DNA from 3 places in the Streptomyces sp. NPDC093089 genome. Region 1 is predicted to be linked to each of the others. Evidence: riboswitches for the same ligand, from Rfam matches in the RefSeq annotation. Region 1 holds a riboswitch; each other region holds the start of a gene.
What was found. A riboswitch is a leader RNA that binds a small molecule or an ion and turns the genes downstream of it on or off. The one in region 1 is predicted to bind cobalamin.
Positions count from the first base shown of each region.

Region 1 (10,417 bases):
GCGTTGCGCTCGGGCGCGCGCAGGCCGCCGCGGTTCTCGTAGGAGGTGTCGACGCCCCACTGGCGGAAGTACGTCTCGGGGTCCTGGCTGGCGCCCTCGCCGCCGTCGGTGAGGAACTCGGCGACGTCGAAGCCGATGCCGCCCGCGCCGATGATCGCGACCCGGTCGCCGACGGGTGCGCCGTCGCGCAGCACGTCGAGGTAGCTGACGACGCTGGGGTGGTCGACGCCCGCGATGGCGGGTGTGCGGGGGGAGACGCCGGTGGCGACGACGACCTCGTCGTAGCCGTCCAGGTCGCCCGCGGCGACCGGGGTGTTCAGCCGGACGTCGACGCCGCGCTCGGCGAGCTGGACGCGGAAGTAGCGGAGCGTCTCGTCGAACTCCTCCTTGCCGGGCACCTGCTTGGCGACGTTGAGCTGGCCGCCGATCTCGGCGGAGGCGTCGAAGAGGGTGACGGCGTGGCCGCGTTCGGCCGCCGACACCGCGCAGGCGAGACCGGCCGGGCCGGCGCCGACGACGGCGACGCGCTTGGCGAGGCGGGTGGGGGAGAGGACGAGCTCGGTCTCGTGGCAGGCGCGCGGGTTGACCAGGCAGGACGTGATCTTCAGGTTGAAGGTGTGGTCCAGGCAGGCCTGGTTGCAGCCGATGCAGGTGTTGATGGTGTCGGCGCGGTCGGCGGCCGCCTTGGCGACGAAGGCGGGGTCGGCGAGGAACGGCCGGGCCAGCGAGACGAGGTCGGCACGGCCGTCGGCGAGGATCTCCTCGGCGACCTCGGGCGTGTTGATGCGGTTGCTGGTGACCAGCGGCACGGACACCGCGCCCATCAGCTTCTTCGTCACCCAGGTGTACGCGCCGCGCGGCACCGAGGTGGCGATGGTGGGGATGCGCGCCTCGTGCCAGCCGATGCCGGTGTTGATGATCGTCGCGCCCGCGGCCTCGATCTCCTTGGCGAGCTGGACGACCTCCTCCAGGGTGGAGCCGCCGGGGACGAGGTCCAGCATGGACAGGCGGTAGACGAGGATGAAGTCCTCGCCGACCCGCTCGCGGATCCGGCGGACGATCTCCAGGGGGAAGCGGACGCGGTTCTCGTAGCTGCCGCCCCAGCGGTCGGTGCGCTGGTTGGTGGCGGCCGCGATGAACTCGTTGATCAGGTAGCCCTCGGAGCCCATGACCTCGACGCCGTCGTAGCCGGCCTCCTTGGCCAGCTCGGCGCAGCGGGCGTAGTCCTCGACGGTCTGCTCGACCTCTGCGTCGGTCAGCTCGTTCGGTACGAAGGGGCTGATCGGCGCCTTGAGCGCGCTGGGGCCGACCAGGCCGGGGTGGTACGCGTACCGGCCGAAGTGCAGGATCTGCATCGCGATCCGGCCGCCCTCGGCGTGCACGGCGTCGGTGATCAGCCGGTGCTCGGCGACCTCCTCGGCGGTGGTCAGCTTGGCCCCGCCGTCCCACGGCCGCCCGGCCTCGTTGGGCGCGATGCCGCCGGTGACGATCAGGCCGGCGCCGCCCTTGGCCCGCTCCGCGTAGAAGGCGGCCATGCGCTCGAAGCCGTGCTCGGTCTCCTCGAGTCCGACGTGCATCGACCCCATGATCACCCGGTTGGGCAGGGTCGTGAACCCGAGGTCGAGCGGGCTCAGCAGGTGCGGGTACGGGGTCATGGGGGCGCCTCCTCGCGCAGGATCGTCGACCTCAGTTCTAGGGGACCCCCTGTCGTTATGCAACTAGTTGCAGAAGATTCGGGACGTGACGTCTACTACTCGGTAACCACGGAGGCTGCTCGGTGACCGCGGGAGCCACTCGGCATCCACACGTGCTGCTCGGCGACCACGCGTGCTGCTCGGCGCCCACGGGCGCTGCTGGCACCCACAGGCGCTGCTCGGCAACCACGGGGCCGCCGCCGCTCAGGAAGGCGAGCCGTCCGCCGCGTACGCCCCGGCCCCGACCCAGGCGTCCAGGTCCTCCGGCGTCCGGGGCTCGGGGGCGCCCGGGGCGAGCAGGCCCCGCTCGCGCAGGAGGCGGGCCACGGCGGTCCCCCAGGGGCGGCGGAGCCGGGCGTTCGCGAGCAGAGCGTCGTCGGCGAGGAGCTCGGCGACCGGACCCGTGCGGAGACCGGAGGGGGCGAGGACCGCCGCCTCGTCGGCCCAGCGCAACGCCAGGTCCACGTCGTGCGTCGCCATCACCACGGTCGTGCCCGCCGCGCGGAGCCGCCCGAGGGCGTCGAGGAGCATCTCCTGCCCGTGCGGGTCGAGGCCGGCCGTCGGCTCGTCCATGATCAGGACCCGGGGCCGCATCGCCACGGCGCCGGCGATGGCGGCCCGCTTGCGCTGCCCGTACGACAGCAGGTGCGTCGGCCGGTCCGCGAGCGCCACGATGTCCAGCGCCTCCAGCGCCTCGCGCACCCGGAGCCGCACCTCCTCCTCGGGCAGCCCCAGGTTCATCGGCCCGAACGACACGTCCTGGCCGACCGAGGCCGCGAACAGCTGGTCGTCCGGGTCCTGCACCACGAGCTGCACGGTGGTCCGCAGCCGGGTCAGCCCCCGGCGGTCGTACGCCACCTCCGCGCCGTCCAGGAGCAGCGACCCGCTCGCGCACCGCAGCCCGCCGCTCAGCAACCGCAGCAGCGTCGTCTTGCCGCTGCCGTTGCGGCCTAGGAGCGCGACGGCCCGCCCCTCCGCCACCGCGAAGTCCACCCCCGACAGGACGGCCGGCCCGTCCTCGTAGGCGTACCCCGCCCCCACCAGCTCCACGACGGGCGTCGCGCCCCGGGGCGTCGTCGCGTTCTGAGGCGTCACGGAAGGAACCTTTCCAGTACGAGGGTGAGGGCGACGAGCCCCCCGAGCAGCACGGCCGTCGCCGCGAGGAACCGGCGGGAGATCCCGCACGCGGGCACGAGCACCCGCAGCGTTCCGTCGTAGCCACGCCCGGCGAGCCCCGACTGCAGGCGCTGCGCCCGGTCGAAGGCCCGGACGAACGTGGTGGCGCCGAGCCCCGCGAGCGAACGCCAGGTCGCGGCCCGGGTGGTGTGCCCCAGCCGGGCCGCCTGGGCCTGCCGGATCCTGGACAGCGAGTCGAGCAGCAGGAAGATGATCCGGTACATCACGAGCGCCACGTCCACCACCGGCGCCGGCACCCCCGCCCGGACCAGCCGGGGGAGCACGTCGGACACCGGCGTCGTGAACGCGAACAGCAGCACCCCGAGCGAGGCCGCCGCCGTCCGCAGCAGCAGCCCGCCCGCGTGTTCCGGGCCACCGGGCGCCAGCGCCACGATCCCCCGCGCCCCGCCCACCTCGAACAGCAGCGGGACCGCGCCCGTGACACAGAAGCCGAGCGGAACGCGAAACGCCCGCCACAACTGACGGCCCGGCACACCGGCCGGTCCGAGCAGCACCCCGAGCGTCACCGCCGCCACCAGCACCGCACCCGGCCACGGCGGCAGGGCCACCGCGCACAGCGTCAGACCGAAACCGAGCAGCGCCTTCTCGGCGGGATGGCGGGAGCGCCAGCGACTGCTGTGCGCGGCCGCGTCGATGGGCAGCATCGGCGCCTACACGCCCCGCCCGTCGACGGGCGGGGCAGCGGCACCCGCGCCGCCCTCGTCCGCCGCCGGCGTACTTTCCGCCTCGGCCTTGGCCGCCGGAGCGTCCGCCCCGGTCACGGCCGCCGCACCGACCGCCCCGTCCCCGTCCCCGTCCGCCGCGCCGTCCGCCCCGGTCACGGCCGCCGCGGCCCGCGCCTGCCCCTGCCGGCGGCCGCGCCGCAGGCCGAAGTAGTACGCCAGGAATCCGGCGCCCAGGGCCGCCTGGAGCGCGAAGAGCGCCGACTCGATCTCGCCGGACGGCGGCTCGTACAGGGGGCTGAACCAGGGCTCGTAGTCGGGATCGAGTTCGGTGATGGCCGTCTCGGCCTCCCCGTCGGACCCGCTGAACGGCTGCTCCTTGTGGTCGCCGAGACCCAGCGCGAGCGGCAGCACCGCGAGCGCGACGACGACGAGCAGCAGCAGTCCGTTGATCCTCGTGTTACGGCTGATCTTGACGCTCATCGCGCGGCCGCCTCCTTGTCGAGCGCGGTCCGCGGCCGGGGAAGGACACCCAGCCGGGTCAGCTCGCCCTTGCTCGACTGGCTGAGCAGCCGCATCACGAGCACGGTGAGCAGGCCCTCGCTCACCGCCAGCGGAATCTGCGTCACCGCGAAGATCCCGCCGAACTTGGCCAGCGCGCCCGGCACCCCCGTACCGGCGTCCGGGAACGCGAGCGCCAGCTGGACGCTGGTGACGCAGTACGTGGACAGGTCGGCGACGAACGCGCCGAAGAACACGGCGACCATCAGCGGCGTACCGAACCGGCGCAGCAGCCGGTACGTCCCGTACCCCGCCCAGGGCCCGACGACCGCCATCGAGAAGGCGTTGGCGCCGAGCGTGGTCAGGCCGCCGTGGGCGAGCAGCAGCGCCTGGAACAGCAGGGTGATCGTGCCGAGGACCGCCATGATCGGCGGCCGGAACAGGATCGCGCCCAGTCCCGTACCGGTCGGATGGGAGCAGCTCCCCGTCACCGAAGGCAGTTTGAGCGCGGACAGGACGAACGTGAAGGCGCCGGAGGCGCCGAGCAGCAGCGTGGACTCGGGATTGGACCGCACCTCGCGGGTCAGCGCGCGGACCCCGTGGACGACGAACGGGGCGGCCGCGACGCCCCAGGCGGCGGCGTGAGCGGGGGGCAGATACCCCTCGGCTATATGCATGGTCGGGAGACCTCTCCAGCACCTCGTGGATGGACAACGCACCCTGGCCGGTCTCCTGGCTGACGGTCATGCCGTCCGACTCCGCCTTCCCACACCGAGACGGTCTCCCGCCGCGGTCCAGTGGCTTCCCCGAGGGTGTTACCCGCGGGGGTGGAGCCGGACCTCCCGATCACAGTGGCGAGGGCCGCACCGGTACTCCACCGGTTTCCCGTACACCAAGGCCCTGCGACATTAGTGGGTTGACCTGCTGCATCACAACACGGCCGCCACCCGCCGCGCCCCCTCCGTCACTCCGCGCACTCGCCGCGCGGGCTCATTCCTTGCGGTACGCGTACGCCTCCGAGGCCGCCGCGGCCACCGCGTCGAGGTCTCCGCCCGTGCTCGCCGTCACCAGCGCCGCGACCGCGCCCTCGACGAACGGAGCGTCCACCAACCGCGAACCCGCGGGCAGTTCGTCCCCCTCGGCGAGCAAGGCCTTCACCGTGAGCACCGCACTTCCCAGATCGACCAGGAGCGCCACCCCCGCCCCCCGGTCGACCTCCTTCGCCGCCTCGGCGATCAGCTCCGAACTCGTCCCCAGACCCCCGTCCGGCGTTCCCCCCGCCGCCGCCACCGGCGCGAGCCTCCCGCCCCCCGCCAGCCCCCGCGCCAGCTCGGCCACTGCCCCCGCGACCGCCGCACTGTGCGACACGAGCACGATGCCGACGAACGCGGAGGCACCGGACGCCGAGCCGTCAGCCGAACCATCGGCCGCCGCGCTCACGAAGCCCCCTCGGTGCGCGCGGTCCCGGCCAGCGTCGAGAACAGCAGCGCCGACGACGTCGCCCCCGGATCCTGGTGCCCGACCGACCGCTCGCCGAGATAGCTCGCCCGGCCCTTGCGCGCCCGCAGGGGTACGGTCCCGACGGCGCCCTCCCCGGCGGCGGCGGAGGCCGCGCCGAACGAGGTCCGCAGGCCCTCCACGGCCGGCACCAGCGCGTCCAGCATCGTCTTGTCGCCCACCTGCGCCCCGCCGAGCTGGGACACGGCGGCGACGCCGGCACCCAGCGCCTCGGCGAGCCGCGCCCGGTCGAACCGCTCGTCCTCGCCGAGGGCCTTGCCCGTGCGGCGCAGCAGCGTCCCGTACAGGGGGCCCGACGCGCCGCCGACCGTGGAGATGAGCTGCCGTCCGGCGGTGGTGAGCACGGCGCCGGGTGTCGACGGCGGCTCCTTGGCCAGCGTCTCGGCCACGGAGGCGAATCCCCGCTTGAGGTTGGCGCCGTGGTCGGCGTCGCCGATCGCCGAGTCCAGCTCCGTCAGCCGTTCCGCCTCGCGCTCCACGGCCTCGGCGACCGCGGCCAGCCAGCGCAGCAGGAACTCTGCACCGAACGTCTCCGTCATGACCTCTCCCTCTCCCTCTCTCTCGCCCGCCGGCGTCCCCACGGCCCGGCTCACCGGCCCCAGCGCAGGGCGGGCGTCTGTACGGGCGCGTCCCACAGCCGCAGCAGTTCCTCGTCCACCTCGCACAGCGACACGGAGCAGCCCGCCATGTCGAGCGAGGTCACGTAGTTCCCGACGAGCGTCCGCGCCACCGGCACGCCCCGCTCGGTGAGCACCCGCTGCACCTCCGCGTTGAAGCCGTACAGCTCCAGGAGCGGCGTCCCGCCCATGCCGTTCACCAGCACGAGCACCGGACCGGTGGGCCCCAGGTCCTCGACGACGGCGTCCACGGCGAAGTCGGCGATCTCCCGCGACGTCATCATGGCCCGGCGCTCGCGGCCCGGCTCACCGTGGATGCCGACGCCCAACTCCAGCTCTCCGTCCGGCAGGTCGAAGGTGGGACTGCCCTTCGCGGGCGTGCTGCACGCGCTCAGCGCCACGCCGAAGGACCGCGACCGCTCGTTCACCCGGCGGGCGATCGACTCCACCCGCTCCAGCGGCGCGCCCTCCTCGGCCGCCGCCCCCGCGATCTTCTCCACGAACAGCGTGCCACCGGTCCCGCGCCGCCCCGCCGTGTACAGGCTGTCCGTCACCGCCACGTCGTCGTCGACCAGCACCTTCGCGACCTGGATGCCCTCGTCCTCCGCGAGCTCCGCCGCCATCTCGAAGTTCAGCACGTCCCCGGTGTAGTTCTTCACGACGAACAACACCCCGGCCCCGCTGTCCACCGCCGCCGCGGCCCGCACCATCTGATCGGGCACCGGCGACGTGAACACCTCCCCGGGACACGCCGCCGCCAGCATCCCCGGCCCCACGAACCCCCCGTGCAACGGCTCGTGCCCCGACCCACCCCCGGACACCAGCGCCACCTTCCCCGCCACCGGCGCGTCCCGCCGCACCACGACCCGCCGCTCCACGTCCACGGTCAACTCGGGATGAGCCGCCGCCATCCCCCGCAGCGCATCGGCGACGACGGTCTCCGGAACGTTGATGAGCATCCTCACGGGTACCTCCTGGTGAGACTGGCAGTCATGTAGCTGAGCAGGCTTTTCGCAGGTCAGAATGGGTGAGGAATGTTATTGGCCTTGGCGTTTCATGGCGCTCGGGAGCGGTTCCGTGCGGTACTGGCACCGACCCGGTGCCGACTTTCCTGACTGGTCATCAGGAAGGGCTTGTGGTGGGTGCTCTTTGCATCTGTGCATGATGACGCAATTATCGCTGCAGGGGCGCGGCCGCGCACCGGTGCGTCGGCGGTCGGAAGCGGCCGATTCCGGGCCGGTCGGCTTCGTGCGGTGCTGGGGGCGACCGGCTGAACGTCCACGACGTCGCGACGCAGGACATCTACCGGGTGCGGGGGCAGGTCCACCCGAACACGCTGAAGCCGGCGAAGCCGCAGCGCCGCGGCCGCACCGACGGCGAGATCCGCAAGGCCCGGGAGAACTGGATGACCGGCTCGCGCTTCGGCGAGGTGAAGGGGTGCGACGGAGGCCGGCTGGACGCCCCGGAGGTGCCGGCGACGCAGCTAAAGGCGCGGGGGACGGGTGCGCTGAACTGCTGTTTCCTCTGCCGATTCGATGTGGGGTCGGGGGTGCTCGGCCTCTTCCTGTGGCTGCCGTGGCGACTGTGGGAGGGGGTGCGTTGCAGCCCTCCCGCAGTCGCGCGGCCGACGGGTGTGTTCCCGGAGCGTGCCCGTGTGCGAGCGGGTCCGGTCAGCTGAATGCTGACCTTCTGCTGAATCTGCTGACGGGTCATCAGTCCAGGGTCGGGCCCGTTCCGCCCCCGGAGCCGTAGGGGTCGTGCGACGGGACCACGACGGCGCCCGGCAGCTCGCGAACTCGATGAGCTTTCTCTGGTGCGTATCGCCCAAACGCCCAGAAGAACTCGCTCTACTTCGGCGAGTGGCTGACCAGCAGGTTCTTCGCCTGCTGGTGGTGCAGCAGCTGAACCCATGCTGACCTGGGGAAATGCTGCCAGGCGTGGCTCTGTGGCGATGGCTGGTCCGGGAATGGTCCGGATCTTGGTCCGACGGTCGCTCGCCCAGAGGCTTTACCACCCCCGCCCCTACGACTTCTGGCTCGCGGCTCACTCGTTCGGCGACCTCGGGCAGCCGGGGGTTCGGGGTGACGCGCGGTTGGGCTCGGGCCGTGGAGAGCTCATCTCGTGACGACGTCCTGCTGCTGGCCTTCCAGGATCCGGAGCGCTGCGGCGCCGCGTTCCGGGAGGTGCAGCGTCTGCCGGGGTACCGGCAGGAGGTGAGCGTGGCGCGGCGGACCGACGGTGAGCTGGAGGTGCTGGACGCGCACGTGCGCGGGACGGGTGCCGCCACCGTCGGCGGGGGCGCGGCCGGTCTCGCGCTGGGGCCGCTCGGCGGCCCGGTCGGTGCGCTGCTGGGCTTCACCGCCGGTGCGCTGCTGGGCGACGCGGCCGAGCAGCACAACCTGGAGGCGGGCGGCGAGGCGCTGATCACCTTGAGCGCCCGGGGCCCCGACGGCGGCGCCATGCTCGTCCTCCACCTCCACGAACGCCACCCCGAGCCCGCCGACGAACTCGCCGCCCGCCACGGCGCCTCGGTGGAGCGGCTGAGCGTCGGGGAACTGGACGCCGAGGTCGAGGACCTGAAGCGGCGGTCGGACGCCGACGGGCCGGACGGCGAGTAGAGCGGTGCGGCCGACGCCGGGGGTGGGCGTCGGCCGCTTCTCCTGCCTTTCGGGCTACTGCCAGGCGCAGTGGACGTGGTTGCCCTCGTCCAGGGCTTCCGTCGCGCCGTACGCGCGGCAGGCGCTGACGAAGGTGGCGTTGCTGACGGACATGTTGTCCGCGTCGAACGCGATGCCCTTGTAGTGGTTCGAGTTCGACGAGTGGTCGCCGCCCGCGATCTCGGTGACCAGGAAGGTGTAGCCCCGCTCCGTGGCCAGCTTCAGCATGCCGTTGAGCATGGCCGTGGAGAGCCAGACCTCGCGCTCGCCGACGTCGCTGTAGTTGCTGGTCTCGGCGGTGGTGCCGTTCTTCGTGTCGGTGATGTTCGCCTGGGCCGTGGAGTCGGCGTCGACGACCCCGCTCACGTGGTAGGTGAGCAGGGAGATACGGGAGTTGGCGTCGATCGACGCTGCGAGCTGGGCGCGGCTGGTGCCGCCCCCGCCGCTGCCGGAACCGCCGACCAGGGCGTTCCAGGTGTTCGGGCCCACGATGCCGTCCGCCGTCAGGCCGTGCTTGGACTGGAAGTCCTTGGCGGCGTTGGTCGACGCGGTGCCGAAGTCACCGTCGACGACGAGGCCGTACCCGTACCGGTTCAGCTGGGTCTGTGCCGCTTTGGCCGCGTTGCCGGTGCTGCCGCTCTGTACCGTGGCGACCAGCTTGGGCCAGGTCAGCGGGCCCACCGAGCCGTCGGCCGTGAGCCCGTTGGCGCTCTGGAACGCCGAGACCTTCGCCTCGGTCGTGGGACCGAACTGGCCGTCGACCGCGGTCGTGTACCCGCGGTGGTTGAGCAGGTGCTGGATCGTCGTCACCTGGGCCCCGCTGTCGCCGTTGGCGATGACGGGCCAGGTGGCGGCCGAGGCGGTGTTCGGCCCGAGCAGGACGGCCATCATCGCGGCGATGACCGCGGCGACCAGCGCCGGGAAGCGTCTGCGCATGTCTCTCCTTCGCGTGCTGCGTCGGCCCGCGTCAGCGGTAGCGGACGTGCAGGTGGTTGTCGTGGTTCGGGTACTGCGTGGTCAGGCCCTCGGAGATCAGCGTCGGGTCGTTGAAGTAGATGACCTCGATGTGCCCGGGGGCCGCCGCGCGGATCGCCTGCACGAGCTGGCGGGTCGCCGCCCGGTCGTAGGTGCCGGACTGCCAGGTGATCCGGCCCGCCGAGCACTGCGCAGAATCGGTGCGGATCGGCCAGATGTCGATGTCGAGCCCGACCTCGTGGCTGGCGTGGCCCGGGATGTCGCCGCCGTGCTCGAAGCTCGCGTCGCCCATCGGCACCTTGCCCTGACCGGTCGAGGCGAACGACGCGGCTGCGGCCTCCAGCTGGCCGACGGCCGCGGCGGTGGCCCAGTTCGCGGTCGCGTTGCCGTCCGGGTTCTGGTCGCAGATGTTGGTGAAGTTCACCAGCTCGTAGTGCCAGACCAGGTTGCGCCAGGTGTCGGGGCCGACGACTCCGTCGGCGGACAGGCCCGCGTGGCTCTGGAAGGTCTTCACCGCGGTGGCGGTCGCCGGGCCGAAGTCGCCGTCGACCGTCAGGCCCGCCGAACGCTTGGCGTTGAGCAGGTACTGCACGGCC
Region 1 covers NZ_JBIVPA010000008.1:409,523-419,939, reverse strand. Annotated here, with positions in the region: gene ACIQFX_RS21360 (FAD-dependent oxidoreductase) at 1-1,655, opposite strand, end outside; gene ACIQFX_RS21355 (ATP-binding cassette domain-containing protein) at 1,899-2,789, opposite strand; gene cbiQ (cobalt ECF transporter T component CbiQ) at 2,786-3,535, opposite strand; gene ACIQFX_RS21345 (energy-coupling factor ABC transporter substrate-binding protein) at 3,542-4,036, opposite strand; gene ACIQFX_RS21340 (energy-coupling factor ABC transporter permease) at 4,033-4,731, opposite strand; cobalamin riboswitch at 4,759-4,966, opposite strand; gene ACIQFX_RS21335 (PTS-dependent dihydroxyacetone kinase phosphotransferase subunit DhaM) at 5,045-5,494, opposite strand; gene dhaL (dihydroxyacetone kinase subunit DhaL) at 5,491-6,111, opposite strand; gene dhaK (dihydroxyacetone kinase subunit DhaK) at 6,162-7,154, opposite strand; partial or broken gene ACIQFX_RS21320 (pirin) at 7,553-7,687, shown strand; gene ACIQFX_RS21315 (hypothetical protein) at 8,295-8,807, shown strand; gene ACIQFX_RS21310 (peptidoglycan-binding protein) at 8,862-9,782, opposite strand; gene ACIQFX_RS21305 (penicillin-insensitive murein endopeptidase) at 9,814-10,417, opposite strand, start outside.

Region 2 (10,417 bases), on a different contig from region 1:
GTCTCCTTCCGGCGGTACGCGGCCGTGCGGACCGTCAACCGGCAGACCATCGCCTCCCTCGCCCGCGCCACCGAGATCGCCGGCTGCACCGCGCCCGGGCACGCCCGCCGGGTCGCCGCCCTCAGCACCGCCGTCGGGCGCGAGCTGGGCCTCTCCGGGCCCGAGCTGACCGTCCTCGAACACGCGGCGCTCATGCACGACATCGGACAGCTCTCGCTCGTCGACCCGGTCGCGGGCGGCGCCACCGCCCTGCTGCCCGCCGAGGAGCAGCGCCGGATCGCCCTCCTGGGCGGCGAGGTGGTCCGCAGGACCGGGGTCGCCGCCTCCGTCGCCGTGATCGTCGAGCGCCAGGCCGACCCCTACCGCGAGCAGCCGGTGCCCGCCCGGATCGTCCGCACCGTGAACGCCTACGACGATCTCGCCGGCGACGGGGCGGGCGCGGCCCTGGGCGCGCTCGAACGCCTCAGGCTCGGCACCGCCCGCGACTATCACCCGGATGTCGTCGAATGCCTGGCCAGGGTCCTGGCGCGGGGCGGAGCCGCTGGGGTGACCTCCGTCCCCCCGGGGTAACCCATGGGTAATGAGCGCGCGTCCGACCGGGCATGGTTGGATGCGAACAAGAGGGTGAAGCGACCGGCAGGCGGGAATCGTGAAGATCTTCGGGAAGGTACGGCATCGGCCCTCCGCCTCGTGGCGGCAGGCCACCGACCGGGCGTTCACGCTGATCGGCGACGGCCGGTACGAGGACGCGGGCGCACTCCTGACGCGCGCGGCGGATCTGGAGCCCTGGCTCTCCGAGTCCTGGTTCAACCTGGCGCTGCTGCACAAGTTCCGCCACGACTGGGAGCAGGCGCGGGCGGCCGGGCTGCGCGCCGTCGCGCTGCTCGACAAGGAGACCGGCGCCCCCGACTGGTGGAACGTCGGCATCGCCGCCACCGCGCTCCAGGACTGGCCGCTGGCCCGCCGGGCCTGGCAGGCCTACGGCCTCAAGGTGCCCGGAGCCGCCGCCGGCACCGGCGAGCCCGCCGGCATGGAGCTGGGCAGCGCCGCCGTCCGGCTCTCGCCCGAGGGCGAGGCAGAGGTCGTGTGGGGCCGCAGGCTCGACCCGGCCCGGATCGAGGTCCTCTCCATCCCGCTGCCGTCCTCCGGGCGCCGCTGGGGCGAGGTCGTCCTCCACGACGGCGTGCCGAACGGCGAGCGGACCACCACCGCCGGCCCGTCCTACCCGGTCTTCGACGAGATCGAGCTGTGGGCGCCGTCCCCCGTCCCCACCTGGGTGGTCCTCCTGGAGGCCGCCACCGAGGACGACCGGGACGCCCTGGAGCAGCTCGCCGCCGAGGCGGGCTTCGCGGCCGAGGACTGGTCGTCGTCCGTGCGGCTGCTCTGCCGTGCCTGCTCCGAGTCGACCATGCCGAGCGCCGAGGGCGAGGGCGAGCACTCCGACCCGCACGACCACAGCGAGCCGGGGCACCCCGGGCCGCTCGGCCACCGCTCGCCCGGCGAGCTGTGGGTGCCGGAGCGCGAGTGCGGCATCGCCGCCCCGGCGGGGCTCGTGCGCGGGCTCCTCGACGGCTGGGTGGCGGACAGCCCCGACAGCCGTGAGTGGCGGGATCTCGAAGAGGTCTGCTGAGGCCTGCGGCCACGGGCCCGTAGGCTGTCCCCCGACGGAATCGGGTTTTCAGAAGGGCGCGGCCGGACATGGCGCAGCAGGAGACGGACGAGCAGACGCAGATCAACGACGGGTTCGTCGTGGACACGGAGGACTGCGAGGCGCGCGAGCTCGCCTACCGCGAGCGCGGCACTGCCCGCCCGATCACGGTCGTCGGCAACCCGGTGCTCCACAAGGAGTGCAAGGACGTCACCGAGTTCGACGCCGGGCTCGCCCAGCTGATCGACGACATGTTCGCCAGCCAGAAGGCCGCCGAGGGCGTGGGCCTGGCCGCGAACCAGATCGGCGTGGACCTCAAGGTCTTCGTCTACGACTGCCCCGACGACGAGGGCGTCCGCCACACCGGTGTCGTGGTCAACCCGGTCCTCCAGGAGCTCCCGGCCGAGCTGCGCGTCCTGGACGAGTCCAACGAGGGCTGCCTGTCCGTGCCGACCGCCTACGCCGAGCTGGCCCGCCCCGACTACGCCGAGGTCCACGGCCAGGACGCCCAGGGCAACCCCATCAAGGTGCGCGGCACCGGCTACTTCGCCCGCTGCCTCCAGCACGAGACGGACCACCTGTACGGCTACCTGTACATCGACCGCCTCTCCAAGCGCGACCGCAAGGACGCCCTCCGCCAGATGGAAGAGGGCACCCCGCGCTACGAGACGGTGCCGAACGCCTGATCGCGCGACCGCACGGAGAAGGGCCCCGCACTCGCCGAGTGCGGGGCCCTTCTCCGTGCGGCCGTGGCCTAGAAGTCCTCGTCCAGGTCCACCGAGCCCTCGACGGCCACCTGGTAGGCGGACGGGCGGCGCTCGAAGAAGTTGGTGAGCTCCTGGACGCCCTGGAGCTCCATGAACGCGAAGGGGTTCTCGGAGCCGTACACCGGGGCGAAGCCGAGGCGCTGGAGGCGCTGGTCGGCGACGCACTGGAGGTACTCGCGCATGGACTCGGTGTTCATGCCGGGCAGGCCGTCGCCGCAGAGGTCGCGGCCGAACTGCAGCTCCGCCTCGACGGCTTCCCTGAGCATGTCGGTGACCTGCTGCTGGAGGGCGTCGTCGAAGAGCTCCGGCTCCTCCTTGCGGACGGTGTCCACGACCTCGAAGGCGAAGTTCATGTGCATCGTCTCGTCGCGGAAGACCCAGTTGGTGCCGGTGGCCAGGCCGTGCAGCAGACCGCGGGACCGGAACCAGTACACGTACGCGAAGGCGCCGTAGAAGAACAGGCCCTCGATGCACGCCGCGAAGCAGATGAGGTTGAGCAGGAAGCGGCGGCGGTCGGCGGCCGTCTCCAGCTTCTCGATCTTCTCGACCGAGTCCATCCACTTGAAGCAGAACTGCGCCTTCTCGCGGATGGAGGGGATCTCCTCGACCGCGTCGAACGCGGCGGCGCGGTCGTCCGGATCGGGCAGGTAGGTGTCGAGCAGCGTCAGGTAGAACTGGACGTGCACGGCCTCCTCGAACAGCTGGCGCGACAGGTACAGGCGCGCCTCCGGGGAGTTGATGTGCTTGTAGAGCGTCAGCACCAGGTTGTTCGACACGATCGAGTCGCCCGTCGCGAAGAACGCGACCAGACGGCCGATCATGTGCTGCTCACCGGGGGTGAGCTTGGCGAGGTCGGCGACGTCCGAGTGGAGGTCGACCTCCTCCACCGTCCACGTGTTCTTGATCGCGTCCCGGTACCGCTCGTAGAAGTCCGGGTACCGCATCGGACGGAGGGTCAGCTCGAAGCCCGGGTCGAGGAGGTTCTTGCGTTCGGTGGTGCTCATTACTGGCAGGCCTCGCAGGACTCGGGGTTTTCCAGGGAGCAGGCGAGGGCGTCCGCGTCGGAGACCGCCTGCTGGACGGGGATGGGGGCGGCGGTCGCCGTCGACGCCTGCGCGGCGCGGGCGATCCGGGTCGCCGGGCGGGAGCGCAGGTAGTACGTCGTCTTCAGACCCTGCTTCCAGGCGTACGCGTACATCGACGACAGCTTGCCGATCGTCGGCGTCTCCATGAACAGGTTCAGCGACTGCGACTGGTCCAGGAACGGGGTGCGGGCCGCCGCCATGTCGATCAGGCCGCGCTGCGGGATCTCCCACGCCGTGCGGTACAGCTCGCGCACCTCGGCCGGGATCCAGCCGAAGCCGGCCACCGAACCGCTGGCGTCGCGGAGCGCGTCCCGGGTCTGCGCGTCCCACACGCCGAGCTTCTTCAGCTCGTCGACGAGGTACGAGTTGACCTGGAGGAACTCGCCCGACAGCGTCTCGCGCTTGAAGAGGTTCGAGACCTGCGGCTCGATGCACTCGTACACGCCGGCGATCGAGGCGATCGTCGCGGTCGGCGCGATGGCCAGGAGCAGGCTGTTGCGCATGCCGACGGCGGCGATCCGCTCGCGCAGCGCGGCCCAGCGCTCCGGCCAGTTGAGCTCCACGTCGTAGTGGTCGGGGTGCAGCACGCCGCGGGCGGTGCGGGTCTGCTCCCAGGCCGGCAGCGGGCCGCTGCGCTCGGCGAGGTCGGCGGAGGCCTCGTACGCGGCGAGCATGATCCGCTCGGCGATACGGGTGGACAGCGCGCGCGCCTCGGCGGAGTCGAACGGCAGCCGCAGCTGGAAGAAGACGTCCTGGAGGCCCATCGCGCCCAGGCCGACCGGCCGCCAGCGGGCGTTGGAGCGCCCGGCCTGCTCGGTCGGGTAGAAGTTGATGTCGACGACCCGGTCGAGGAAGGTGACGGCCGTGCGGACGGTCTCGTCGAGGCGCTCCCAGTCGATGTCGCCGCCGGTGACGAACGCGCCCAGGTTCACCGAACCGAGGTTGCAGACGGCGGTCTCGCCGTCGTTCGTGACCTCGATGATCTCGGTGCAGAGGTTCGAGGAGTGGACGACGGTGCCGGGCTCGGCGGTCTGGTTCGCGGTCCGGTTGGACGCGTCCTTGAAGGTCATCCAGCCGTTGCCGGTCTGGGCCAGGGTCCGCATCATCCGGCCGTACAGGTCGCGGGCCGGCATCGTCTTGCGGGCCAGGCCCTTCGCCTCGGCGGCGCGGTAGGCGGCGTCGAACTCCTCGCCGTACAGGTCGACGAGCTCGGGCACGTCCGACGGCGAGAACAGCGACCAGTCGGCGTCCGCGTTGACGCGGCGCATGAACTCGTCCGGGATCCAGTGCGCCAGGTTCAGGTTGTGCGTGCGGCGCTGGTCCTCGCCCGTGTTGTCGCGGAGCTCCAGGAACTCCTCGATGTCCGCGTGCCAGGTCTCCAGGTAGACGGCGGCGGCACCCTTGCGGCGGCCGCCCTGGTTCACCGCGGCGACGGAGGCGTCGAGGGTCTTCAGGAACGGGACGATGCCGTTGGAGTGGCCGTTGGTGCCGCGGATCAGCGAACCGCGGGCGCGGATGCGGGAGTAGGAGAGCCCGATGCCGCCGGCGTGCTTCGACAGGCGCGCGACCTGGTGGTAGCGGCCGTAGATGGAGTCCAGCTCGTCCTGCGGGGAGTCCAGGAGGTAGCAGGAGGACATCTGCGGGTGGCGGGTGCCGGAGTTGAAGAGCGTGGGGGAGGACGGCAGGTAGTCCAGGCGGCTCATCAGCCCGTACAGCGCGGCGACCTCGTCGAGCGCGCGGACGCTGTCGTCCTCGGCCAGGCCGCTGGCGACGCGCAGCATGAAGTGCTGCGGGGTCTCGATCACCTTGCGGGTGATCGGGTGGCGCAGCAGGTAGCGCGAGTAGAGGGTGCGCAGGCCGAAGTAGCCGAAGCGGTCGTCGGCGTCCCGGTCGATCAGGGTGTCGAGCCGGTCCGCGTGCAGTGCGACGAAGGCGGCGGTGCGGTCGGCGATCAGGCCCTCGCGGTGACCGACGGCGACGGAGGCGGAGAAGGAGACCGCGCCCTGGTCGGCCGCCTCGTCGGCGATGGTGATCGTCAGGAGCCGGGCGGCGAGCCGGGAGTACGCCGGGTCCTCGGCGATCAGGCCCGCGGCCGCCTCGGTGGCCAGCTCGCGCAGTTCCGCCTCGTCCGACGCGGCGCTGCGGCCGCGCAGCGCGGCGGCGGCGATCTTGCCGGGGTCGGTGTCGGGGAGATCGGCGGTGAGGTCGGTCAGGGTCCGCAGCAGCACGGTCCCGGGGCCGTCGCTCTCGACCGCGGAAGCCTCGGCCGAAGCCGGATCGGCGGGCGCGATGGTCACGTGGGGGCTCTCCCTCGCTCGGCTCGGGGCCGCGACGGGGAAGGCGGGCAGGGGGGCGTCCGTCATGCCGGACGCGCCGTGTCCACCGGCCCACTCCGCGAGGCCCGGAAGTCAGTGGCACCCGGAACGGAAGGACCGGGCGCGCTGCCGCAGGTCCTCGGACTCACTCCGTACGAAACCGCACGAAGCACACCGTTGCGGGACAGTTCCGGATTCGCGCCGGATTCCCCTGCGTCGACAGCGAGGATGAGCATACATGTGGGGGGCACCGCTGACGGCACCCCCCACATGTTGTGTCGGTCGTGGGGCTACAGCTCCAGCGCGTACGTCCGCAGCGCGTGGCCGGGGATCGGCTCCCAGTCCCGATCGGGGGTGCGGACGAAGCCGAGCCGCTCGTAGATCCGGTGCGCCGCGACCATCTTCGCGTCCGTGGAGAGCACCAGCCGCGCGCAGCCGGGGAGGGCCCGCGCCCGGTCCGCGCAGGCGCGTACGAGCGCTTCTCCGACGCCCCTGCCGCGGGCCGCGGGCGCGACCACCAGCATCCGGAACTCGGCCTCGCCGGCGACCGCGATGTCCGCCCAGGTGGTGCCTCCGGCGGCGAAGGTCACCCCGCCGACGATGCCGCTCTCCGGGTCGGCGGCGACGAGCACCTCGCTCTCGCGGGCCCGCCGGGCCGTGTCGCGGAGCACGGCCAGGTAGAAGTCGTCCTCGCCGTGGAGCAGCAGCCCGTCGTTCAGATAGGTGAGTCCGGTGAGATCGCCGAGCTCCTCGTACTCCTCGGGCCGTACCGCCCTGATCACGATGTCCATGAGGGCAGTCTGCCCCCACCGCGCGCGAAAGGGGCCCGGGATCTCCCGGGCCCCTCCTGTGCGCGTGCGCGGGGTCAGTGCACCGAGGCGCCGACCTTCGCGCGGTCCGACGAGCCGGTCGCGGCGTCGCCGGCGTCCGCCGTGTAGTCCTCGGGCGAGGTCTCGTCGACGCCCTCGGGGGCCTTGACGGCCTTGAGGACGAAGGTCAGGACGACCGTGACGACGACGTTGAGGACGAAGGCGGTGAGGCCGATGTAGCCGATCTCGCCGATGCCGGGGATCTCGGCGGAGGAGCCGCCGAAGTGCTTCTGGGTCGGGCTGGCGACGCCGTACGCGGCGACGGTGCCGTAGACCATGCCGACGGCCCAGCCGGCGAGCAGCGCCCAGCGGTGGAACCAGCGGGTGAACAGGCCGCCGACGAGGGCCGGGAAGGTCTGCAGGATCCAGATGCCGCCGAGCAGCTGGAAGTTGATCGCGACCGTCTTGTCCATGGTGAGGACGAAGGCCAGCGCGCCGACCTTCACCAGGAGCGAGACCAGCTTGGAGACCTTGGTCTCCTGCGCCGGGGTCGCGTCCGGTTTGATGAAGTCCTTGTAGATGTTCCTGGTGAACAGGTTGGCCGCGGCGATCGACATGATCGCGGCCGGGACGAGCGCGCCGATGCCGATCGCGGCGAAGGCCACGCCCGCGAACCAGTCCGGGAACATGGTCTCGAAGAGCTGCGGGATGGCGAGCTGGCCGTTCTTGACCTTGATCCCGGCGGCGATGGCCATGAAACCGAGCAGCGCGAGCAGGCCCAGCATCAGGGAGTACAGCGGCAGGATCGTGGTGTTGCGGCGGATGACGTCGCGGCTCCTCGACGACAGCGTCGCCGTGATCGAGTGCGGGTACATGAAGAGCGCGAGCGCCGAGCCGAGCGCGAGCGTCGCGTACGTCCACTGGCCGGCCTCGCCGGGGACGAGCGTGCCGCGCGGCTTGCCGGTCGCCGGGTTGGTCTGCGCGTAGGCCTCGCCGGCCTTGGCGAAGATCTCGTCGAAGCCGCCGAGCTTGATCGGGATGTAGATGATGGCCACGGCGATGACGATGTAGATCAGGGTGTCCTTGACGAAGGCGATGAGCGCGGGCGCGCGGAGCCCCGAGGAGTACGTGTAGGCCGCGAGGACGCCGAAGGCGATGAGCAGCGGCAGGTCCTTGATGAACCAGTGGGTGGTCTCGCCGCCGCCGACGCCCATCACGTCCAGGACGGCCTGGATGCCGACGAGTTGGAGCGCGATGTACGGCATGGTGGCGAGGATGCCGGTGACCGCGACCGCCAGCGACAGGCCCTTGGAGCCGAAGCGGCCCCGGACGAAGTCGGAGGTGGTCACGTACCCGTGCTTGTGCGAGACCGACCACAGGCGCGGCAGGAACGTGAAGATCAGCGGGTACACCAGGATCGTGTACGGCACGGCGAAGAAGCCGGCCGCGCCCGCCGCGTAGATGGCCGCCGGGACGGCGACGAAGGTGTACGCGGTGTAGAGGTCGCCGCCGAGCAGGAACCAGGTCACCCAGGTGCCGAACGACCGTCCGCCCAGGCCCCATTCGTCGAGGCTGTGCTCGTTCTCGGCCTTGCGCCAGCGCGCGGCCAGGAAGCCCATGACCGTGACGGCCACGAAGAAGAAGACGAAGACGCCCAGCGCCACGCCGTTCACGCCGTCCTTCATCGCGCGTCACCTCCCTTGCGGGCGCGCTGGTCGCGCTGCCACAGCTGGTACGCGACCATGGTGAGCGCGGTGGAGACCAGTACCCAGAGCATCTGGTACCAGTAGAAGAACGGGATGCCGGCGAAGACCGGTTCGGCCTTCGCGTACGAACTCACCCAGAGCATCGCCACGAACGGGGCGAACAAGCAGAGCGCGATCACCACCCTCAAGGGGGTGATGGCCGGTTGTTTCCCTTGTGTCGCTTCTGGCACGGCGAATCGTCCCCTCGCTGATCACCTCGGTAATGGTGGGGAAATCTAGGGGACGCGTTCGCCGCAGGGAACCCCCGTCCGCATAACGGAGTCGATTCTTCGGGAATTCGTCACAACCGGCTGCCCCGGGCCGCCCGCGGTCTTCCGCGTCGCGTTCCGCACCGCCTTCCGCGCCGCGTTCCGACGCGGCACGGGGGATCGTCAGGGTCTAGACCAATGGTGGTGCGGTTGCGGTCCGTTCGGCCCGGGTGCCGGGTGGGATCAGCCGTTGGGGCGCTGGAGGCGGGCGACGAACTTGTACCGGTCGCCGCGGTACACCGAGCGCACCCACTCCACCGGCTCGCCCTGGCCGTCGAGGGAGTGGCGGGAGAGCATCAGCATCGGCAGGCCGACGTCCGTGCCGAGCAGCCCGGCCTCGCGCGGGGTGGCGAGGGAGGTCTCGATGGTCTCCTCCGCCTCGGCGAGGTGCACGTCGTACACCTCGGCGAGCGCGGTGTAGAGGGAGGTGTACTTCACCAGGGACCGGCGCAGCGCGGGGAAGCGCTTCGCCGACAGGTGGGTGGTCTCGATGGCCATCGGCTCGCCGCTCGCCAGCCGCAGCCGCTCGATGCGCAGGACGCGGCCGCCGGCGGAGATGTCGAGCAGGCCGGCGAGGGTGTCGTCCGCCGTCACGTACCCGATGTCGAGGAGCTGCGAGGTCGGCTCCAGGCCCTGGGCCCGCATGTCCTCGGTGTACGAGGTGAGTTGCAGGGCCTGGGAGACCTTGGGCTTGGCGACGAAGGTGCCCTTGCCCTGGATGCGCTCCAGGCGCCCCTCGACGACCAGCTCCTGAAGGGCCTGGCGCACGGTGGTCCGCGAGGTGTCGAACTCGGCGGCCAAGGTGCGCTCCGGCGGCACCGGCGTGCCGGGCGGGAGGGTCTCCGTCATGTCGAGCAGGTGACGCTTCAGCCGGTAGTACTTGGGCACGCGCGCGGTGCGGGTGACTGCCCCGCCCTCTGTCTCTGTGCCGCCCGCGTCCGTGGCCATGGCCTGCCTTCCCGACTCCTGTGCTGCTGCCGTCACCGGCTCCTCCGTCTGTCGCGGCTCACATGGTGGCACGGTTCGTGTGCCCTCACTGTTTCTCCTGCCGATATGTGCCGGTTCGGCGAGGAGGAGTCGTTCCCTGCCTCTTATACACCGAGGAGTCCCTCGTTGGTCTAGGCCATTCAGGCCGAGAGGTGCGAGCCTCTTTCCAGGGTCCTCCACCCGCCCTCCGCGCGCCGTCCCGGCTCTTCCGCGCGTCGCGCCGGGGGTGAGGTGTCGGTCCGATAACGGACGCCACTACCCGTCTTACACACTCTTGACACCCCAAAAGGTCTAGGCCAAGCTCCGGGTACTGGTCTAAACCATTAAAGACCAGGTCCCAGCCCCACGAGCACTACCCGACGTATGTCTTCGCGCGGTGGGCAGGGGTTGCAGGCATCCCTGAGGAGGGTGGCGTGAAGCGCAAGCTCATCGCGGCGATCGGCGTCGCGGGCATGATGGTTTCTATCGCGGCGTGTGGGGGCTCCGACAAGTCCGGAGACAACGCCGGCGGCGACGCCAAGGAGCTCACCGTCTGGCTGACGGTGGACGCCCAGAACAACTGGCCCGAGCTGGTCAAGGCCGCCGACGACGCGGTGACCAAGAAGCACCCGGGCATCAAGATCAAGCACGAGTACTACGGCTGGCCGGACAAGAACACCAAGCTCGACGCGGTGCTCGCCACGGACAAGGCCCCGGATGTTGTCGAAATGGGCAACACCGAGATGATCAGCTACATGGCCAAGGGTGCCTTCGCCGAGGTCGACGCGTCGAAGTTCGAGAACTCCGACAAGT
Region 2 covers NZ_JBIVPA010000019.1:61,779-72,195, reverse strand. Annotated here, with positions in the region: gene ACIQFX_RS34500 (HD-GYP domain-containing protein) at 1-570, shown strand, start outside; gene ACIQFX_RS34495 (tetratricopeptide repeat protein) at 650-1,630, shown strand; gene def (peptide deformylase) at 1,699-2,334, shown strand; gene ACIQFX_RS34485 (ribonucleotide-diphosphate reductase subunit beta) at 2,403-3,419, opposite strand; gene ACIQFX_RS34480 (ribonucleoside-diphosphate reductase subunit alpha) at 3,419-5,797, opposite strand; cobalamin riboswitch at 5,928-6,092, opposite strand; gene ACIQFX_RS34475 (GNAT family N-acetyltransferase) at 6,106-6,606, opposite strand; gene mctP (monocarboxylate uptake permease MctP) at 6,681-8,309, opposite strand; gene ACIQFX_RS34465 (DUF3311 domain-containing protein) at 8,306-8,560, opposite strand; gene ACIQFX_RS34460 (GntR family transcriptional regulator) at 8,822-9,586, opposite strand; gene ACIQFX_RS34455 (extracellular solute-binding protein) at 10,039-10,417, shown strand, end outside.
Region 2: it holds a riboswitch for cobalamin, as region 1 does, so the genes downstream of both, ACIQFX_RS34480 (ribonucleoside-diphosphate reductase subunit alpha) here and ACIQFX_RS21340 (energy-coupling factor ABC transporter permease) in region 1, are expected to answer to the same signal.

Region 3 (10,417 bases), on a different contig from region 1:
GGCGGTGTGGTTGCGGCTGCAGTTGGGGAACGGGACGCTCGACGGGCGGGAGGTCGTCGACGCCGAGGCGCTCGAACTGACCCACCACCCCGAGTCCGTTGCCTCGCCGGCGCGGGCGCCGGCGGGCAGGACTGGCTTCTACGGACTCGGCTGGAACGTGTCGTACGACGACGAGGGCCGGCTGCGGCTGTCGCACACCGGCGCGTTCGCGGAGGGCGCGCACACCAACGTGACGATGCTGCCGGGCGAGGAGTTGGGGATCGTCGTCCTCACGAACGGGGCGCCGGTCGGCGTCGCGGACGCGGTCGCCCTGGACTTCTTCGACACCGCGCAGGAGGGGAAGCCCAGCCGGGACTGGGTGCCGCTCGTCAACGCGCTCTACGAGCAGGAGGCGGACGCCGGCCGGTCGCCGACGGACTACGCGCATCCGCCGGCCGATGCCTCCGCCGCGAAGTCCGCCGACGCGTACGCCGGCACGTACACCAACGACTACTACGGCCGGATGACGGTGGCCGAGGTCGACGGCGGACTGGTGCTGCGGCTGGGGCCGGAGCCCCAGACGTACCGGCTGACGCACTACTCCGGCGACACGTTCAGCTTCCCGACGCGGGGGGAGAACGCCGTCGGCCTCACCGGCGTGACGTTCTCCCCGGACGGGAAGACCGTCCGCGTCGAGTACCTGGACCAGGAGGGGCTGGGCACCTTCACCCGCACGTCCTCCTAGCGGCGGTCGGCTCAGCCGTACCGGCGCGGGGTCCAGGCGATGGTGCGGCCGTCGGTGCGTTCGACGGCGCGGGTCTGCGAGGAGCCGACGAGGAGCAGGGTGCGCATGTCGACCTCGGACGGTTCCAGGGTCTTGAGGGTGACGACGCGGACGGACTGCTCGGGGCCGCCGACGTCGCGGGCGACGACGACGGGCGTCTCGGGGGAGCGCAGTTCGAGGAGGAGGTCGCGGGCGGCGGCCACCTGGTGGGTGCGGGACCGGGAGCCCGGGTTGTAGAGGGCGATGACCAGGTCGGCGGAGGCGGCGGCGCGCAGCCGGGCCTCGATGACGTCCCAGGGCTTGAGCCGGTCGGAGAGGGAGATCGTGGCGTAGTCGTGGCCGAGGGGGGCGCCCGCGGCGGCGGCGGCCGCGTTGGCGGCGGTCACCCCGGGGAGGACCCGTACGGGTACGTCGGCGTACTCCGGTTCGCAGGCGACCTCCAGGACGGCGGTGGCCATGGCGAAGACGCCGGGGTCGCCGCCGGAGACGACCGCGACCTTGCGGCCGCGGCGGGCCAGGTCGAGGGCGAACTCGGCGCGCTCGGACTCGACCTTGTTGTCGGAGCCGTGGCGGATCTGGCCGGGGCGGAGCACCGGCACCCGGTCGAGGTAGGTGGTGTAGCCGACGAGGACGTCGGCGTTGACGAGCGCGCCGCGCGACTCGGGCGTCAGCCAGGGCGCGCCGGCCGGGCCGGTGCCGACGACGACGACCTCGCCGCGGTCCCGCACGGGGGGCTGCTGGTCGATGCGGGAGGGCAGGACGGCGACGGAGAAGTAGGGGACCGACTCGGGGTCGATCTCGGACAGGGTGCCGGTCCGCTCGCCGGCCATGAACGCCCGCTCCACGTACCGGGCGTCGTCGAGGCGCCCGGCCCGCTCCAGGGCCCGCTTCACGGTGGGGAAGGTGCGGCCGAGCTTCATCACGACCGCCGAGTCGGTGCCCGCGAGGCGGGCCGTCAGCTCGTCCTCGGGCAGCGTGCCGGGGATGATCGTGAGGACCTCCTCCGCCTCGCACAGCGGCTCGCCGAGGCGGGCGGCGGCGGCGCTGACGGAGGTGACGCCGGGGATGACGGTGGTGTCGTAGCGGTCGGCGAGCCGCTTGTGCATGTGCTGGTACGAGCCGTAGAACAGCGGGTCGCCCTCGGCGAGGACGGCGACGGTGCGGCCGGCGTCGAGGTGGGCGGCGAGGCGGGCCGCGGCCTCCTCGTAGAAGTCGTCCAGGGCGCCCCGGTAGCCGCCGGGGTGGTCGGTGGTCTCGACGGTGAGCGGGTACATCAGCCGCTCCTCGACGTGGTCCTCGCGGATGTGCTCGGCGGCGATGGAGCGTGCGATCGAGCGGCCGTGGCGGGCCGAGTGGTAGGCGACGACGTCGGCGGCGGCGATGGCCCTGACCGCCGCGACCGTCATGAGGTTCGGGTCGCCGGGGCCGAGGCCGACGCCGTACAGCTTGCCGGTCGTGTGCGCGGTGCTCATGCCTGGATCTCCGCTTCGTGGGCGATCGCGTTGATCGCGGCGGCCGTCATGGCGCTGCCGCCGCGCCGGCCCCGTACGACCAGGTGGTCGAGGCCGAGGACGTTCTCGGCGAGCGCGTCCTTGGACTCGGCGGCGCCGATGAAGCCGACCGGTATGCCGAGGACGGCGGCGGGCTTCGGGGCGCCCTTCGCGATCATCTCCAGGAGGTGGAAGAGGGCCGTGGGGGCGTTGCCGATGGCGACGACGGAGCCTTCGAGGCGGTCCCGCCACAGTTCGAGGGCGGCGGCGGAGCGGGTGGTGCCGAGCTCGGCGGCGAGGCCCGGGACGGCCGGGTCGGAGAGCGCGCAGAGCACCTCGTTGTCGGCGGGCAGCCGCTTGCGGGTGACGCCGCTGGCGACCATCTGCGCGTCGCAGAGGATCGGGGCGCCGGCGCGCAGGGCCTCGCGGGCGTTCGCGACGACCTGGGGGGAGTACGCGATGTCCTGGACGAGGTCGGTCATGCCGCAGGCGTGGATCATCCGGACCGCCACCTGGGCGACGTCGGCGGGCAGGCCCGCGAGGTCCGCCTCGGCGCGGATCGTGGCAAAGGACCGGCGGTAGATCTCCGCCCCGTCCTTCTCGTAGTCGAACATCCTGGTGCTCTCGCTCATCTCGTCGTCGTGCGGGCCGTGGTGACAGCTTCGGTCAGGGCGGTACGGGGGGTGGGGGCGCCGTCCACCAGGTAGGCGCCGTCGGCGGTGGCGACGACGTCGACCCAGGTGCCGTGCGGGTGACCGCAGCGGCGCTCGCACCCGGAGTAGTGGACCGGGAGGCCCCGCGCGGACCCCGGGGCGGCATCCGCGCGGACGTCCGCGAGGGACTTGGCGCAGCCCGGCCGCCCGGTGCAGGCGCTGACGCCGGCCCAGGGGGAGTCGGGGCGGGTGATCAGCCCGTGGGCGTCGAGGGCGGCGAGCCGCTCCTCGTACGGGCCCGCTCCGACGACGACCGCGCCGCGCCACGGCGTCAGCCGTACCTCCTCGGCGGGCAGCAGGGCGCGCAGCTGGGCGGCGGTGAGGCGGCCGAGGGGCGCGAGGACGTGGAGGGAGTCGGCGCCGAGGGGGCCGGGGGCGAGCGGCGGGGCGTGCACGGGCAGCGAGTCCGCCGGTGGTACGGGCTCCGCCGCGATGCCCGCGCGGTCGAGCGTGCCGGCCACGTCCGGGGCGTGGCCCTCGGGCAGCTCCCGCACCCGCCAGGCGCCGTTTCCGGCCGCGCGGGCGGCGTCGAGGAAGGCCCCGGCGGCGGCGAGCGCGGCGCGGGGCGCGTCGGCTCCGGCGACCAGCCAGGCCCGCCCGCCGACGTACAGACGCACGGCGCCCGGCTCTTGTACGGCGCCCGGCTCTCGTACGGCGTCCGGCTCCCATACGGCGCCCGGCTCCTCCCGCACCCCGGTCGGCCGCACTGCGACCAAGGTCACATCGCCGCCCAGGCCCGCCACGTCGGCGCGTCCGTCGTCGAGGACGAAGAGGAAGCGGCCGGAAAGCGCCGCCGCCCAGGGTTCGGCGCAGAGCAGGGAGTCCAGCTCGCGGGCCCACAACTGGACCTCGGGGCCGCCGAGTCCGTCGAGGCCGGCGGCCGGGGAGGCCACGATGTTGCGGACGCGCTCGTGGGTGGGGGAGGGCAGCAGGCCCGCCTCCGCGAGCAGCGCGGCGAGCTCCGCCCCGCACTCCTCCGCGAGGCCGCGCAGCTCCGCGTTCCCCCGGGAGGTGAGGCTGATCCGTCCGTCGCCGAGGGTCTCCGCCGCGACCGCCAGCGCCTCGACCTGATGATGAGTCAAACGACCTGCGGGCAGACGCAGTCGGGCCAGTCCGCCGTCGTCGGCGGCGTGCAGGCGCAGCGCCCCGGGGCAGGCGTCGCCACGGTCCCGAATGCGAGCTTCGTCCCGCGCGGGCGTCGAGGGTGGGGTGGGCGGCATGGCGGCGAGCATACCCACGGGGAACCGGGCCGCCACCGAGTGTGATCCGGCCGACTCCGCGGCCCGCCCCGCCCCGCCGACGCCACGATCTAGGATGCAGATCGGCATGGGGTCCCAGGACCCCGGGGAGGAAGCCCGGTGAGAATCCGGCGCGGTCCCGCCACTGTGAGCCCGTACCGGCGACGGTACGGGTGAGTCAGGAACTCCCCGCCGTCCACACGACCACCCGGGGCGCGGACAACCCCGAGGAAGGCCTGAGCTCGCCATGCTTCTGCTGCTGTCGCACTCCGACACCGACCTGCTCAGCGCCCGTGCGGCGAACGCCGGCTCAGCCGGCGGCCCGGTGGAGTACCGCTTCGCCAACCCCTCCCGGCTCCCCCTCGCCGACCTCCCCGGCCTCCTCGACGACGCCGAGCTCGTCGTCGTCCGCCTCCTCGGTGGCCTCCGCTCCTGGCAGGAGGGCATCGATGCCATCCGCGCCACCGGAAAGCCGGTCGTCGTCCTCAGCGGCGAACAGGCCCCCGACGCGCAGCTGATGGAGGCCTCCACCGTCCCCGTCGGCGTCGCCACCGAGGCCCACGCCTACCTGGCGCACGGCGGCCCGGAGAACCTGGAGCAGCTCGCCCGCTTCCTCTCCGACACCGTCCTCCTCACCGGCCACGGCTTCGAGGCCCCGGCCGCCGCCCCCACCTGGGGCCCGCTGGAGCGCACCCCGAAGCCCGTCGACGGTCCGACCGTCGCCGTGCTCTACTACCGCGCCCACCACATGAGCGGGAACACCGCCTTCGTCGGCGCCCTCTGCGACGCCGTCGAGGACGCCGGAGCCCGGGCGCTGCCGCTGTACGTGGCCTCCCTGCGCGCCCCCGAGGCGGAGCTGATCTCCGTCCTGAGCGGAGCCGACGCGATCGTCACCACCGTCCTCGCGGCCGGCGGCACCAAGCCCGCCGAGGCGCAGGCCGGCGGCGACGAGGAGGCCTGGGACGCGGGCGCGCTCGCCGCGCTCGACGTGCCGATCCTCCAGGCGCTGTGCCTGACCGGCTCGCGGTCCGCGTGGGAGGAGAACGACGAGGGCCTCTCGCCGCTGGACGCCGCCAGCCAGGTCGCTGTCCCCGAGTTCGACGGCCGGCTCATCACCGTCCCCTTCTCCTTCAAGGAGATCGACGAGGACGGCCTGCCCGCGTACGTCGCCGACGCCGAACGCGCGGCCCGCGTCGCCGGGATCGCCGTCCGGCACGCCCGGCTCCGCCACATCCCGAACGCCGAGAAGAAGCTGGCGCTCGTCCTCTCCGCGTACCCGACCAAGCACTCCCGCATCGGCAACGCGGTCGGCCTCGACACCCCCGCCTCCGCCGTCGCGCTGCTCCGCCGCCTCATCGCGGAGGGCTACGACTTCGGACCGGCCGAGGACCTCCCCGGCCTGGTCTCCGGCGACGGCGACGAGCTGATCTACGCCCTCATCGAGGCCGGCGGCCACGACCAGGACTGGCTCACCGAGGAGCAGCTCGCCCGCAACCCCGTCCGCATCCCGGCCGCCGACTACAAGCGCTGGTACGCGACGCTGCCCGCCGAGCTCCGCGAGCAGGTCGAGGAGCACTGGGGCCCGGCGCCCGGCGAGATGTTCCTCGACCGGTCTCGCAATCCGGAGGGCGACATCGTCCTCGCCGCCCTGCGGCGCGGGAACCTGCTGATCCTCATCCAGCCGCCGCGCGGCTTCGGCGAGAACCCGATCGCGATCTACCACGACCCCGACCTCCCGCCGTCGCACCACTACCTGGCCGCCTACCGCTGGATCGCCGCCCGCGCCGAGGACGGCGGCTTCGGCGCCGACGCCATGGTCCACCTGGGCAAGCACGGCAACCTGGAGTGGCTGCCCGGCAAGAACGCCGGCCTGTCCGCCGCCTGCGGCCCGGACGCGGCGCTCGGCGACATCCCGCTGGTCTACCCGTTCCTCGTCAACGACCCGGGCGAGGGCACCCAGGCCAAGCGGCGCGTCCACGCCACCCTCGTCGACCACCTGGTCCCGCCGATGGCCCGCGCCGACTCGTACGGCGACATCGCGCGCCTGGAGCAGCTCCTCGACGAGTACGCGCAGATCTCCTCCATGGACCCGGCGAAGCTGCCCGCGATCCGCGCCCAGATCTGGACGCTGATCCAGGCCGCCAAGCTCGACCACGACCTCGGTCTGGAGGAGCGCCCCGAGGACGACGGCTTCGACGACTTCCTGCTGCACGTCGACGGCTGGCTGTGCGAGGTCAAGGACGCCCAGATCCGCGACGGCCTGCACGTCCTCGGCGGAGCCCCGGAGGGCGAGGCCCGCGTCAACCTGGTCCTCTCGATCCTGCGCGCCCGCCAGATCTGGGGCGGCACGCAGGCGCTGCCCGGCCTGCGCGAGGCCCTCGGCCTCGACGAGTCGGCCGCCACCCGCACCACCGCCGACGAGGCGGAGGAGAAGGCCCGCGCGCTCGTCGAGGGCATGGAGGCCGCCGGCTGGTCCGTCGCCGCGATCGACACGGTCGCCGCCGCGTACGGCCCCGAGGTGCACGCCGTGCTGCGGTTCGCCTGTGAGCAGGTCGTGCCGCGCCTCGCCGCCACCACCGACGAGCTGGCGCACGCCGTGCACGCCCTGAACGGCGGCTTCGTCCCCGCCGGCCCGTCCGGCTCCCCGCTGCGCGGCCTGGTCAACGTCCTGCCGACCGGCCGGAACTTCTACTCCGTCGACCCGAAGGCCGTGCCGTCCCGGCTCGCCTGGGAGACCGGCCAGGCCCTCGCCGACTCCCTCCTGGAGCGCTACCGCACCGACAACGGCGAGTGGCCGACCTCGGTGGGCCTCTCCCTGTGGGGCACGAGCGCGATGCGCACCGCCGGCGACGATGTCGCCGAGGCGCTCGCCCTGCTCGGCGTCCGCCCGCTGTGGGACGAGGCCTCCCGCCGCGTGAACGGCCTGGAGCCGATCCCGCCGGCCGAGCTCGGCCGCCCGCGCATCGACGTCACCCTGCGCATCTCCGGCTTCTTCCGGGACGCGTTCCCGCACGTCATCGGCCTCCTCGACGACGCCGTGCGGCTGGTCGCCGGTCTGGAGGGCGAGTCCGCCGAGGACAACCACGTCCGGGCGCACGCGCAGGCCGACCTCGCCGAGCACGGCGACGAGCGGCGCGCCACCACCCGCATCTTCGGCTCCCGCCCCGGCACGTACGGCGCGGGCATCCTCCAGCTGATCGACTCGCGCGACTGGCGCACCGACGCCGACCTCGCCGAGGTGTACACGGTGTGGGGCGGGTACGCGTACGGACGCGGGCTCGAAGGGCGCCCGGCGCGCGCCGAGATGGAGACCGCGTACAAGCGGATCGCGGTCGCCGCGAAGAACACGGACACCCGCGAGCACGACATCGCCGACTCCGACGACTACTTCCAGTACCACGGCGGCATGGTCGCGACCGTGCGCGCGCTCAAGGGCACCGCGCCCGAGGCGTACATCGGCGACTCCACCCGCCCGGAGACCGTCCGCACCCGCACCCTCGTCGAGGAGACCTCCCGGGTCTTCCGCGCCCGCGTGGTCAACCCGCGCTGGATCGAGGCGATGCGCCGCCACGGCTACAAGGGCGCGTTCGAGCTGGCGGCGACCGTCGACTACCTCTTCGGCTACGACGCCACGACCGGCGTCGTCGCCGACTGGATGTACGACAAGCTGACGCAGGAGTACGTCCTCGACCCGGCGAACCAGGCCTTCCTCAAGGAGGCCAACCCGTGGGCCCTGCACGGCATCGCCGAGCGGCTCCTCGAAGCCGAGTCCCGCGGCATGTGGGAGAAGCCGGACCCGGAGACCCTGGCCGCCCTGCGCCAGGTGTTCCTGGAGACGGAGGGCGACCTGGAGGGGTCGGACGAGGACTGAGCCCCGTCCGGGGCCGGGGGCGCCCGGGACGGACGGCGCTGCTCTCCGGACAGGACCCGGCCGGGACCGGGGGTGCCGTGCCGGTCAGGACGCCCCCCGACTCCCCACCCTTGCCGGGGCCGGCTCCAGTGCGAGACGACGGCCCCGGAAACCCTCTCTCAGCCGCCGGTCGTGGCTGACCACGACCAGCGTGCCCGGGTACAGCGCGAGCGCGGCGTCGATCTCCTCCACCAGGCCGGGAGCCAGGTGGTTGGTCGGCTCGTCGAGGAGCAGCAGACCGGCGGGTGAGGTCACGAGCCGGGCCAGCTCCAGCTTGCGGCGCTGGCCCGCCGACAGGAGACGCACCGGGGTCGCGAGATCCCGGGCGGCGAAGAGCCCGAGGGCGAGCAACTCGTCCTCGCGGCCTTCCCCGAAGGCCTCCCTCACCGTACGGGGGTCGGTGGGCGGGGCCGTCTCCTGGCGGAGCATCCCGACGCGGGCCGGTGCGCGCACCGAGCCCGCGTCCGGGACGAGTTCACCCGCGAGGACCTTCAGGAGCGTCGTCTTCCCGGCGCCGTTCGGGCCGGTGACCAGGAGCCGTTCGCCCGCGCCGAGGTGCAGGGCGTCCAGGCGGAGCCGGCCGTCCACCCGCACGTCCGCGAGGTCGACGGGGGAGCCCTCGGCGCCGGTGAGGTCCGCGCGGAAGCGCAGCGGCTCGGGCGGCGGCGGCACCGGGTGCGCGGACAGCCGGGCGAGCCGCTCGCGGGCGGCCCGGATCCTGCTCATCGCCCCGTGTGCCCGCGACCGGGCACGGAAGGCGCCGGCGCCGCTGAACGCGGCCGGGGCCTTGCGGGGGATCGCCGAGAACCGGTCGATGTGCGTGTCGGCGAGGGCCGTGTACCGGGCGAGGTCCTCCTTCCACTCCTCGTACTCCCGCTGCCTGCGGGCCCGTTCGGCCGCCCGCCCGGCCAGGTAGCCCGGGTATCCGTCGCCGTAGCGGCGCACGGTGTGCCGGTCCTCGTCCACTTCGAGGACGGCGGTGGTCACCCGGTCGAGGAACACCCGATCGTGGGAGACGGCGACGACCGTGCCCCGGTGGGTGCGCAGCCGCTCCTCCAGCCACTCCACGGCCTCGTCGTCGAGGTCGTTCGTCGGCTCGTCGAGCAGCAGCAGTTCGGGCTCGGCGGCGAGCACGCCCGCGAGGGCGAGCCGTGAGCGCTGTCCGCCGGAGAGGGTGCCGAGCGGCCGGTCCCGGTCGAGCGGTCCGCGCTCGCCGAGCCGCCGCAGGGTCGTCTCCACGCGCCGGTCGGCGTCGGCGCCGCCCCGGGCCTCGTATCCGGCGAGGAGCTCGGCGTATCCGGCGAGGTCCCCGGTGGCGGCGAGGTCGGCCTCGGCGGTCCGGACGGCCCGCTCCAGCGCCCGTACGTCCGCGAGCGCGTGGTCGACGGCGTCGCCGACGGTGGCCGCCGCGGGGAGGTCCAGGGTCTGGGCGAGGTGGCCGAGGCCGCCGGGGGCCTCGACGGAGACGGTGCCGTTGTCGGGCTGCTCCAGACCCGCGAGGAGTCGCAGCAGGGTCGACTTCCCGGAGCCGTTGTCCCCGACGATCCCGAGCCGCTCACCGGGGCGGACGGTGAGCGAGACCCGGTCGAGCACGGTCCTGTGCTGCACGTACCGGTCGTCGTAGCGCTTGCTGACGTCCACGAGTCGGGCACGGAACAAGGGGTACCTCCTGTCGCCGGGGAGGCGAGACGGTTCGTCTCGCCTCGACGACGGTACGACAGGGGAGGGGAATTTGCAAGACGAGACGTCTCGTTTCGTTGAGAAACCTCAGGCGGAGGTCGTGCGCAGGACCAGCGCGGCCGCCGCGATCAGGGTCAGCACCGCCGCCGGCGCCGGCTCGTAGTCCTTCACCCGCAGGTGGGCGACGGCGGCGCCGGCGAAGTAGAGGACCAGGCCGACGGCCGCGGCCACGCCGAGCGGTGCGACGAGGAGGCCCGCGAGCGGACCGAGCGCGCCCGCCGCCTTCGCGGTCGCCAGTAGCGGAAGCATGCCCTCCGGTACGCCCGCCTTGGTCATGCTGCCCACGACCTGCGGATTCTTGGTGAACGTCATGAAGGCGGAGCCGGTCGCCGCGAGGGCGAGCAGGGCCGCGACGACGGCATGGGCGATGAACATGGAGGTGCTCCAACGGTATGGGGACGAAAACCGATGGAACTCGACCCGAGCCAACTGGTCGCGATCCTCAACGAGTTGGAGACGGCCGGGCTCGCCGAGCGCCGCCGCGACCCCGCCGACCGGCGCCGCCGCATCGTCGAGATCGCCTCGGCGGGCACCGAAGCCCTGGAGCGCATCGACCAGGCCGT
Region 3 covers NZ_JBIVPA010000001.1:315,277-325,693, reverse strand. Annotated here, with positions in the region: gene ACIQFX_RS01570 (serine hydrolase) at 1-724, shown strand, start outside; gene cobJ (precorrin-3B C(17)-methyltransferase) at 736-2,235, opposite strand; gene ACIQFX_RS01560 (precorrin-8X methylmutase) at 2,232-2,867, opposite strand; gene ACIQFX_RS01555 (cobalamin biosynthesis protein CobG) at 2,882-4,198, opposite strand; cobalamin riboswitch at 4,278-4,413, shown strand; gene cobN (cobaltochelatase subunit CobN) at 4,452-8,075, shown strand; gene abc-f (ribosomal protection-like ABC-F family protein) at 8,160-9,773, opposite strand; gene ACIQFX_RS01540 (DoxX family protein) at 9,882-10,229, opposite strand; gene ACIQFX_RS01535 (hypothetical protein) at 10,263-10,417, shown strand, end outside.
Region 3: it holds a riboswitch for cobalamin, as region 1 does, so the genes downstream of both, cobN (cobaltochelatase subunit CobN) here and ACIQFX_RS21340 (energy-coupling factor ABC transporter permease) in region 1, are expected to answer to the same signal.